DNA from 2 places in the Sporosarcina sp. SG10008 genome. Region 1 is predicted to be linked to the other one. Evidence: riboswitches for the same ligand, from Rfam matches in the RefSeq annotation. Region 1 holds a riboswitch; the other holds the start of a gene.
What was found. Region 1 has a riboswitch for S-adenosylmethionine ahead of ACGLYD_RS22165 (bifunctional homocysteine S-methyltransferase/methylenetetrahydrofolate reductase). Riboswitches for the same ligand answer to the same signal wherever they lie in the genome.
Positions count from the first base shown of each region.

Region 2: linked by a shared signal. The riboswitch ahead of cysC (adenylyl-sulfate kinase) and the one ahead of ACGLYD_RS22165 (bifunctional homocysteine S-methyltransferase/methylenetetrahydrofolate reductase) in region 1 are both predicted to bind S-adenosylmethionine.

Region 1 covers NZ_CP172607.1:4,678,437-4,682,539, reverse strand. The annotation lists gene ACGLYD_RS22165 (bifunctional homocysteine S-methyltransferase/methylenetetrahydrofolate reductase) at 1-1,388, opposite strand, end outside; SAM riboswitch class I at 1,548-1,656, opposite strand; gene ACGLYD_RS22160 (hypothetical protein) at 2,096-2,293, shown strand; gene ACGLYD_RS22155 (ABC transporter substrate-binding protein) at 2,562-3,518, opposite strand; gene ACGLYD_RS22150 (iron ABC transporter permease) at 3,631-4,103, shown strand, end outside.
Region 2 covers NZ_CP172607.1:1,560,309-1,564,411, forward strand. The annotation lists gene ACGLYD_RS07420 (amino acid ABC transporter ATP-binding protein) at 1-196, shown strand, start outside; gene ACGLYD_RS07425 (TraB/GumN family protein) at 353-1,522, shown strand; gene ACGLYD_RS07430 (DMT family transporter) at 1,582-2,490, shown strand; SAM riboswitch class I at 2,657-2,757, shown strand; gene cysC (adenylyl-sulfate kinase) at 2,981-3,580, shown strand; gene ACGLYD_RS07440 (phosphoadenylyl-sulfate reductase) at 3,841-4,103, shown strand, end outside.

The DNA of each region.
Region 1 (4,103 bases):
AAGGATGTTTTCTGTTGCAATGACTTTCCAGACTTTGAAATGCCCTCATTGAATTGCTTTATGAGTTGAATCAATTCAAAGGATGTCACATCGAAAACGGATGTTGCTCCGGGGAAATCACCAATTTTCGTAGGGTCCCCCGTAATCGCTAGCAATTCAGTAATACCCAGTGTGTGTAATCCCATGAGATGTGACTGTAATCCAATTAGATTGCGATCTCGGCATGTAATATGGACCAAAGGTGTTGCACCAATCTTTTGTTTAACAAGTGAAGCCATTGAAGCGTTGCAAATTCTTGGCGTCGCTAAGGAATTATCAGCCAGTGTAATGGCATCCACGCCTGCATCCTTTAACGCCTGAGCCCCCTCAAAGAACTTGCCCGTGTTTAAATGTTTGGGCGCATCAAGTTCAACAATTATCGAATGTCTTTTTCTCACTGTTTCAAGCAATGTTGGGGGTTGAGATTCCTTCAATTCAGACTCCACAACCTCTGTCTTTACCTCCTTCTTCTTAACAAGCTTTTCTTGAATTGGTTCCCGAATTGTAAGTCCTTTCACTAGGGCCCTAATATGTTCTGGCGTCGTCCCACAACATCCTCCTATTAAACTAACTCCTGCCTTCCGAAAACTCAGTGCGAACTTTTCGAAATATTCAGGCTCATTTTCGTAAAAAAGTTTCCCATCCTTATATCCTGGATAACTAGCATTCGGATACACCGAAAGTAAAGCACGCTTCATCAACGGCACAGTTTCTAGAGACTTCAGCATATGGTGAGGGCCAAGGCGACAGTTAATGCCTACTATATCTGCACCTAAATCCTCCAACTGCTGTAAGGCATCTATGAGCTCTATCCCATTTTGGAGCACCCCCGCCTCATGCATTGAAACATTCGTAATAATCGGGATATCTGTCTCCTCACGTGCAATTTTGAGCACGGTTGTTAATTCATCAAAATCGTAATAAGTTTCTAAAAGTAGGCCGTCCACTCCCTCAAGAAGTAAGCAATATAGTTGTTCCCTAAAACTGCGCTTGATTTCATCCTTTGTTCCAATGGATGTTCGAGATCCATGAATACCCCCGATAGTTCCAAGGACGAACGTATTTTTACCCGCTGCTTTTTTCGCAATTTGAACTGCGGCTTTATTTATCTTTTTTACACTGTCCTCTAACCCATGACGTGCTAACTTGATATAATTCGCACCATACGTATTAGTTTGAATAATATCCGCACCTGCCTCTATATAGGCTTGGTGGATGCGAAGCACTTGATCTGGATGTGTCAAGTTCAGCTCTTCAAAACAAAGATCCACACCGTGTGAATAAAGTAGAGTTCCCATTGCACCATCACCGATCAAAATTCGTTCTTTCATAGTATCTAGTAAATTCACGACTATCACTTGCTCCTTTCACTTTCCCAAAGTCCCGTTCCGGAAAAACTCTTCATTATTCTTCAAAATATGTTACTTAATGGGAAAATTAATTAAAATAAAAAGAGCCTCTTCCTATGTTGAATAAAGGAAGTAGACTCTAAATCTGAATAAGTCTTCTCCTCATCTACCAAGTCGTGTTATCAACTTGCTGGAATTAGCACCATGCCATAAAATGGCGGTTGCTGAGGTGTCATCGGGCCAGTCCCTATACCTCTCTAGATAAGAAAAACTATTAAATTGGATTTGCTTAGTTACGTTATTACAGACTTTACATCATTGTTGGAAAATTAGCAACACCTTTTCGAAAAGTAATTAATTTATTTCACTGATTCAGACTATTACTTGTCACCTTAAACAACATAGTTGCTAAACAGCCTTTCGCCATCCTTCATATAAATTCTTACGTCTCTCTTAGCTTAAAAAGGTCAATCAAGGTACCAATAAGTCACTTCTGTCAATTGATCCTTTTCCAGAATTGATTGCGTAACCCGCCGCTCTTGCTCCCCCATCCTAAGTGAGCTAAATGCACATAATAATAATATTAATAATGAGTCCATTAACCACTGTCCCCTCTGTAACCCTGCATATAATAAACTATAAGAACAATAACGAACGACCCGTTTACTCAGTTGTTGTTCCCATCAAATTGAAGGGAGGTCATTGACTTGAAAACTTCCTTGGGCATCTGGATTGGTTGGTTAGCAATAATTTTAGCGGCTATAGGGTTCTTTTATGCTCCTTATTGGTTAGGTGGTGGCGCACTCGTTTTAGGCTTAGTCTGTTTAGCTTCTCCACAAAAAGCATTGGCATGGATTTCAATCCTGCTTGGAGCCATCGTATTATTAATCACGATGTTCCAGTAGCCGGATAATTAATGATACTTCAAGGTATGTTTGGGCTCCTACCATACATACCTTTTTTATTTGATTTGTATGCTTACGATTTACTAGTTAGTTTTTTTGCAGTTCGGCCACATCAGAACACCAAAACGTCGTTTGTGATAAAGTATCCTAAAGAAGACGCAGCTGAACAGTAAATTATGTATAAAAAAACAGCCCAGTGAAGCGAGTAAATATCGCATCATCGGGCTGTTTTCTGTTTTCATCTTTTTATTATTTCATTCCATTTAAATTACTTTTTCAAGAAATACTCCTCAATATCATCCAGCATTAAGTTCGCTGCTAATACACCACCAGCAGTGTTCCAAATGATGTCATTTACTTGTGAGACGTTTCCACTTTTCGCGACATTTAGATTTTTAAATAATGGATCCTCAATCCAGTCGTTTGTAAGCTTCGTTGCTTCGTTATCTCCAGTTTCATAAGTGAAGTAAAAGAGCACATCGCCATCCATAGCTGGAATACGTTCTTTCGTGAGGCCTTTTTCAGCAAAATCGTCCACATCTTGTCCATCTGCGCGCGCAAATCCAAGTTGATCTAGAATCACACCCGAGAAGGAATCTTTATGGTAAATGCGTATATCTCCCGCCATAAAGCGAACCATTGATATTTTTTTATTTGTTTGATCCCCTAATTCAGTCTTGATTGTTTCAACGCGATTATTGTATGCACCTAATACCTCGTTACCTTTTTCTTCTTGATTTACTGCTTTCGCATATAATTTAAAGTTTTCCTGCCAATCCCCGCGAAGCGTTTCTGCAAAAACAGTTGGGGCAATTTTGCTTAACTGTTCGTAAACTGCTTCGTGACGCATTTTATTCCCAATGATCAGATCTGGTTTTAAAGATGCTATCTTTTCTAAACTTGGTTCTGATTCAATACCCACAGATTCAGTACCTGTCATGTCCATATGATCATACCAAATTTTCTCAGCGGGTGATTGAACTGCACCTACAGGTTGAATTCCCATTGATAGAAGGGCTTCAGCACCTTCGTTTGTTAAGATTACAATGCGTTTTGATGTTCCTTTTACATCTGTACTTCCCATTGCATGATCGACAGTATATGTTTCTACATCAGCTGGTTGTGCACTTTCACCTGAATCTTTTGACTCCTTAGTAGCCCCACAAGCCGCTAATACAAGAATACTCATAATAAGTATGAGGGATGATATTTTTCGCATGTACATTATTTCCTCCTGTTAATTGAGAATGAAAATCATTTACACTTAGTATGCTATATGCTAATATATTTCATGTCAACAGTGAATTGAAAATAATTCTCAATGAAGTGAGGAAGTCATGATACATACATCAAGGGGTAAGTGGATTGCTCTTATCGTAAGTAGTTTAGTTTTCATTCTTTGTTTTTTTTCTAGTATTGTATACGGCTATACAGATACAAGCTGGTCCACTGCCTTTTCCGCATTTAAAGAAAATGACGGATCAACTGAACATCTTGTCATTCAAAATGTACGCTTACCACGTGCATTAATTGCTGCAGCTGTTGGAGCTTGTTTAGCCACTTCAGGTGCAATTATGCAATCCATAACGAAAAATCCATTAGCCTCTCCAAGTATTCTAGGTATTAATGCTGGTGCTGTTTTCTTTGTCGTAATTGGGGTTGTGTTCTTCCAAGTACAAAGCCTCCAATCTTATATGATGTTCGGATTAGTCGGAGCGGCCGTTTCCTTCGGGATTGTCTTTGTTTTAAGTAGTATTGGCAGAGAAGGGTTAACGCCAATGAAGCTTATATTAGCAGGAGCAGCAGTTTC
Region 2 (4,103 bases), 1.6 Mb from region 1:
AGAAGGAACAACTATGTTAGTTGTCACACATGAAATGGGTTTTGCGAAGGATGTAGCTAACAAAGTAATATTTATGGATGGGGGAGTCGTAGTAGAGGAAGGAGCACCCCATGAAATCTTTGTAAATCCAAAGGAAGAACGAACACAGAAATTTTTAAAAAGGGTATTGCCCGAGGTCTTTACGTATCATATTTAATAGTCATTATCCATGAGGGTGACTTTCATTATATTAATAATGAAAGATAATTGAAATTTCATTCAAACTGATTCATTATAATAACTAGACCGTCTTTTTAGTAAACCTTGGCTTAAGGTTGCTCAGAAGAAATAAGTTCATAAAGGAAGTTTGTCAATGCAAGAAACTAACATTACGAGAATAGAATTAGACGGTAGAGAACTAATACTTATTGGAACTGCCCATGTTTCCAAGCAAAGTGCAGAACAAGTAAAAGAGGTAATCGACAAGGAAAGACCCGATTCAGTATGCATTGAATTGGATGAACAAAGGTTTCAATCTATAATGGATAGTAATAAGTGGAAAGAAACGGATATTTTCAAGGTGATTAAAGAGAAGAAAGCTACATTGCTCTTAATGAATCTGGCAATATCCTCCTTTCAAAATCGTTTGGCAAAGCAATTTGATATTAAACCTGGACAGGAAATGATTCAGGGGATTGAATCAGCAAAAGAAGTCGGTGCAAATTTGGTGCTGGCTGACCGTAATATCCAAATTACTTTTTCCCGAATTTGGGGGAATATTGGACTTAAGGGGAAAAGTCAGCTTCTGATGTCGGTTTTTTATAGTATCTTCAGCAAAGAGACGATTTCTGAAGAAGAATTGGAGAAAATGAAATCAAAGGACACGCTAAATGCCGTTCTAACTGACTTTACGGAATCATTTCCAAGGTTAAAGACGCCCTTAATCGATGAGAGAGACCAGTATTTAGCACAGAAAATCAAAGATGCACCAGGTAAAAAGGTCGTTGCAGTCATTGGTGCAGCACATGTTCCAGGGATTACAAAAGAAATCTATAATGACCATGATTTAGTCGCATTAGCGCAAACACCACCAAAATCAAAAATCCCAAAAATTAGCGGATGGGCAATTCCGATTCTTCTATTATCAATTATCGCCTACACCTTTATCGCAAATCCATCTGCCGGTTTCGATCAAGCGTTAAGCTGGGTCTTATGGACAGGTAGCCTGTCAGCTATTGGTGCTGCGGTGGCTCTTGGACACCCGCTGGCCATTTTAGCGGCCTTTGTATCAGCCCCTATTACTACCTTGCATCCACTGATAGCGGCCGGTTGGGTTTCAGGAATTGTTCAAGCATTTTTTCGCCGCCCAAGTGTTGGTGACTTTGAAACGCTTTCTGCAGATGTTTTTACGATTAAAGGTTTTTGGGCAAATAAGGTGACACGGGTCTTGTTGGTAATCGTTTTGACTAACTTGGGAGGAACGTTGGGGACCTTCTTAGGCGGAGCCGACGTTATCCGTGTATTCTTTGAAAACTTAAAGTGAAATCAATTGATCAGCATTTTCTTTTAAACGTTTTATAGTAATAATGGGGTGGGGATCGGATGAATCGAATCAGTTTTTGCTTGTTAGTGATTTTGACGACTGGACTAATGGGTTCTTCTTTTACAATAGGGAAGTTAGGGTTAGCCTATTCATCTCCACTCCTATTAGTCGCTCTGCGTTTTACGCTTGCAGGGATTATTATGGCAACTATCGTTAAAATCTTAAACAAGCCACATCCAGTAAAAGCAATCGACTGGGTGTGGATTGTTCTAATTGGACTTTTCCAAACAGCTTTTGTGATGGGCTGTATATTTATGGCACTGCGTACAATCACTTCTGGAGAGACGTCTATCCTAACGTTTATGAATCCTTTACTCGTTGTCGTTTTTGGGACGCTTTTTTTAAAATCGCGTTACCATATTCAGCAATGGATAGGTGTACTGTTAGGTTTTATCGGGGTTTTTCTCACGTTAGGTTCACATCTTGACTTTAAAGTCGGTACCATATTAGGGCTTTTGTCGGCTGTTTCATGGGCGATTGCTACGCTATTGATAAAAATACATGGTTTCAAATTTGATACGTATGTAATGACAGCCTATCAAATGCTTTTTGGTGGATTAATTCTCTTTCTGGGAAGCTTACTACTGGAAGAGACTTTCTTTAAAATGACTACTCAATCTATCCTGATTTTGTTATGGCTTACCATTGCAGCCTCAATTATTCAGTTTTCTATTTGGTTTTATCTTCTCCAAAGAGGTAATCAAGAACGAACTAGTGCATTCCTTTTTTTAGCGCCATTCTTCGGTGTACTCACAGGATGGTTTTTACTCCATGAAAGACTAACCTGGTCTATCCTTTTTGGTGGATTACTAATATTTGCAGGAATCTTTCTTGTTAATTGGAAAAATAATTATGAAAAGGAAATAGAGAAAACCGATGAGAACAACGAAAGGTTAAGTGAGAGTTAACTAACATGTTTCCTAGCGCACTGAAAAGTAGTTTAAAGTGCCTATTATATGTGCAAGAAGATCGCCTTTAATTCCAACTAAACTGATATGATTGAAAATAAATTCTGATAAGTCATTGACTTTGAATTTTCGATAATGTAGTATTGGTCTCAACTTAATAGTTTATATCTTATCTAGAGAGGTTGAGGGACTGGCCCGATGAAACCTCGGCAACAGACTGTTTAGTACTGTGCCAATTCCAGTAAACGAAAGTTTAGCAGATAAGAGGAGTAATATGTGTTCGATTCTATTAACCTCTTCTTGCTCTATTTAGAAGTGGTTTTTTTATTTCTTTACTGTAAAGGTTGTAAGTCATTTATCATTTTAACAATTTCATACATGCTAATTAGACAACTAAAGGCAACTTTCTAATCGATTATTTGAATCGGAAAAAGGTGTCTTTTTTGTATATAAAAATTAAACTGAAACAAATGATTTAGGGGGGCAAACAATGACAGAGTCTACAAATATCGTTTGGCATGAATCAGAGGTAACAAAAAAAAAACGTCAAGAACTAAAGGGCCATAAGAGTGCTATTCTTTGGTTCACTGGGCTATCAGGGTCAGGGAAATCAACAGTTTCAGTAGCGCTAGAAACAAAGTTACACGCGAAAGGCATTCATACTTATCGACTGGATGGAGATAATGTCCGGCACGGTTTAAATAAGAATCTAGGGTTTAGTCCAAATGATCGGACGGAAAATATTCGCAGAATCGGTGAAGTTTCAAAACTAATGGTCGACGCTGGCTTATTCACATTGACAGCATTCATATCGCCTTATCAGGAAGATCGAGATCAGGTGCGAGAAATTGTCAAATCCGATGAGTTTATCGAAATATACGTTAAGGCAAGTTTAGAAACTTGTGAAGAACGGGATCCGAAGGGGCTTTATAAGAAAGCAAGATTGGGTGAAATTAAAGGTTTTACAGGAATTGATGCTCCTTATGAAGAACCTGTTAACCCGGAAATAATCATTGATACCAATCAATTAAATATTGTAGAGTCTGTCAAAGCCATCGTTTCTTATTTAAAAGAAAATAACTATATCTAAAAAAATTACTAAATGCGTAACATATTGGGGTTTTAGGAATAGAATGTATTTAAACCTACTTGACACATAGGATTAATAAAGTTAGTATAAACGCTAATCACATGCCGACTGGAAATCAAGAAGCTAATGGACAATCGTGAACATACGAACAATTCGCTGACTAAAAAATTAGAGGCGACTTTAATCAATAGTAGATTAAAGTCGCCTTTTTTAAAAAAAGATAATGTAATAGAGTTATTGAGTTTAGAGGGGGGATTAGTATGGCGAAGTTGACGTACAAATCTTGGGCTGAGACTAGTGAAGTTTTTCCAATCGATGACGAGTCAAAAGGTGCGTTAAACGTCTTGCGATGGGCTTACGGAGAATACGACGATGAACTTGTATATGCGTGTAGTTTTGGGGTTGAAGGTATAGTAATGATAGATTTAATCTCGCAAATAAAACCAACTGCTAAAGTGGTCTTTCTCGAAACCGGATTTCATTTTCAAGAAACGCATACCTTAATCGATGAAGTAAAGAAACG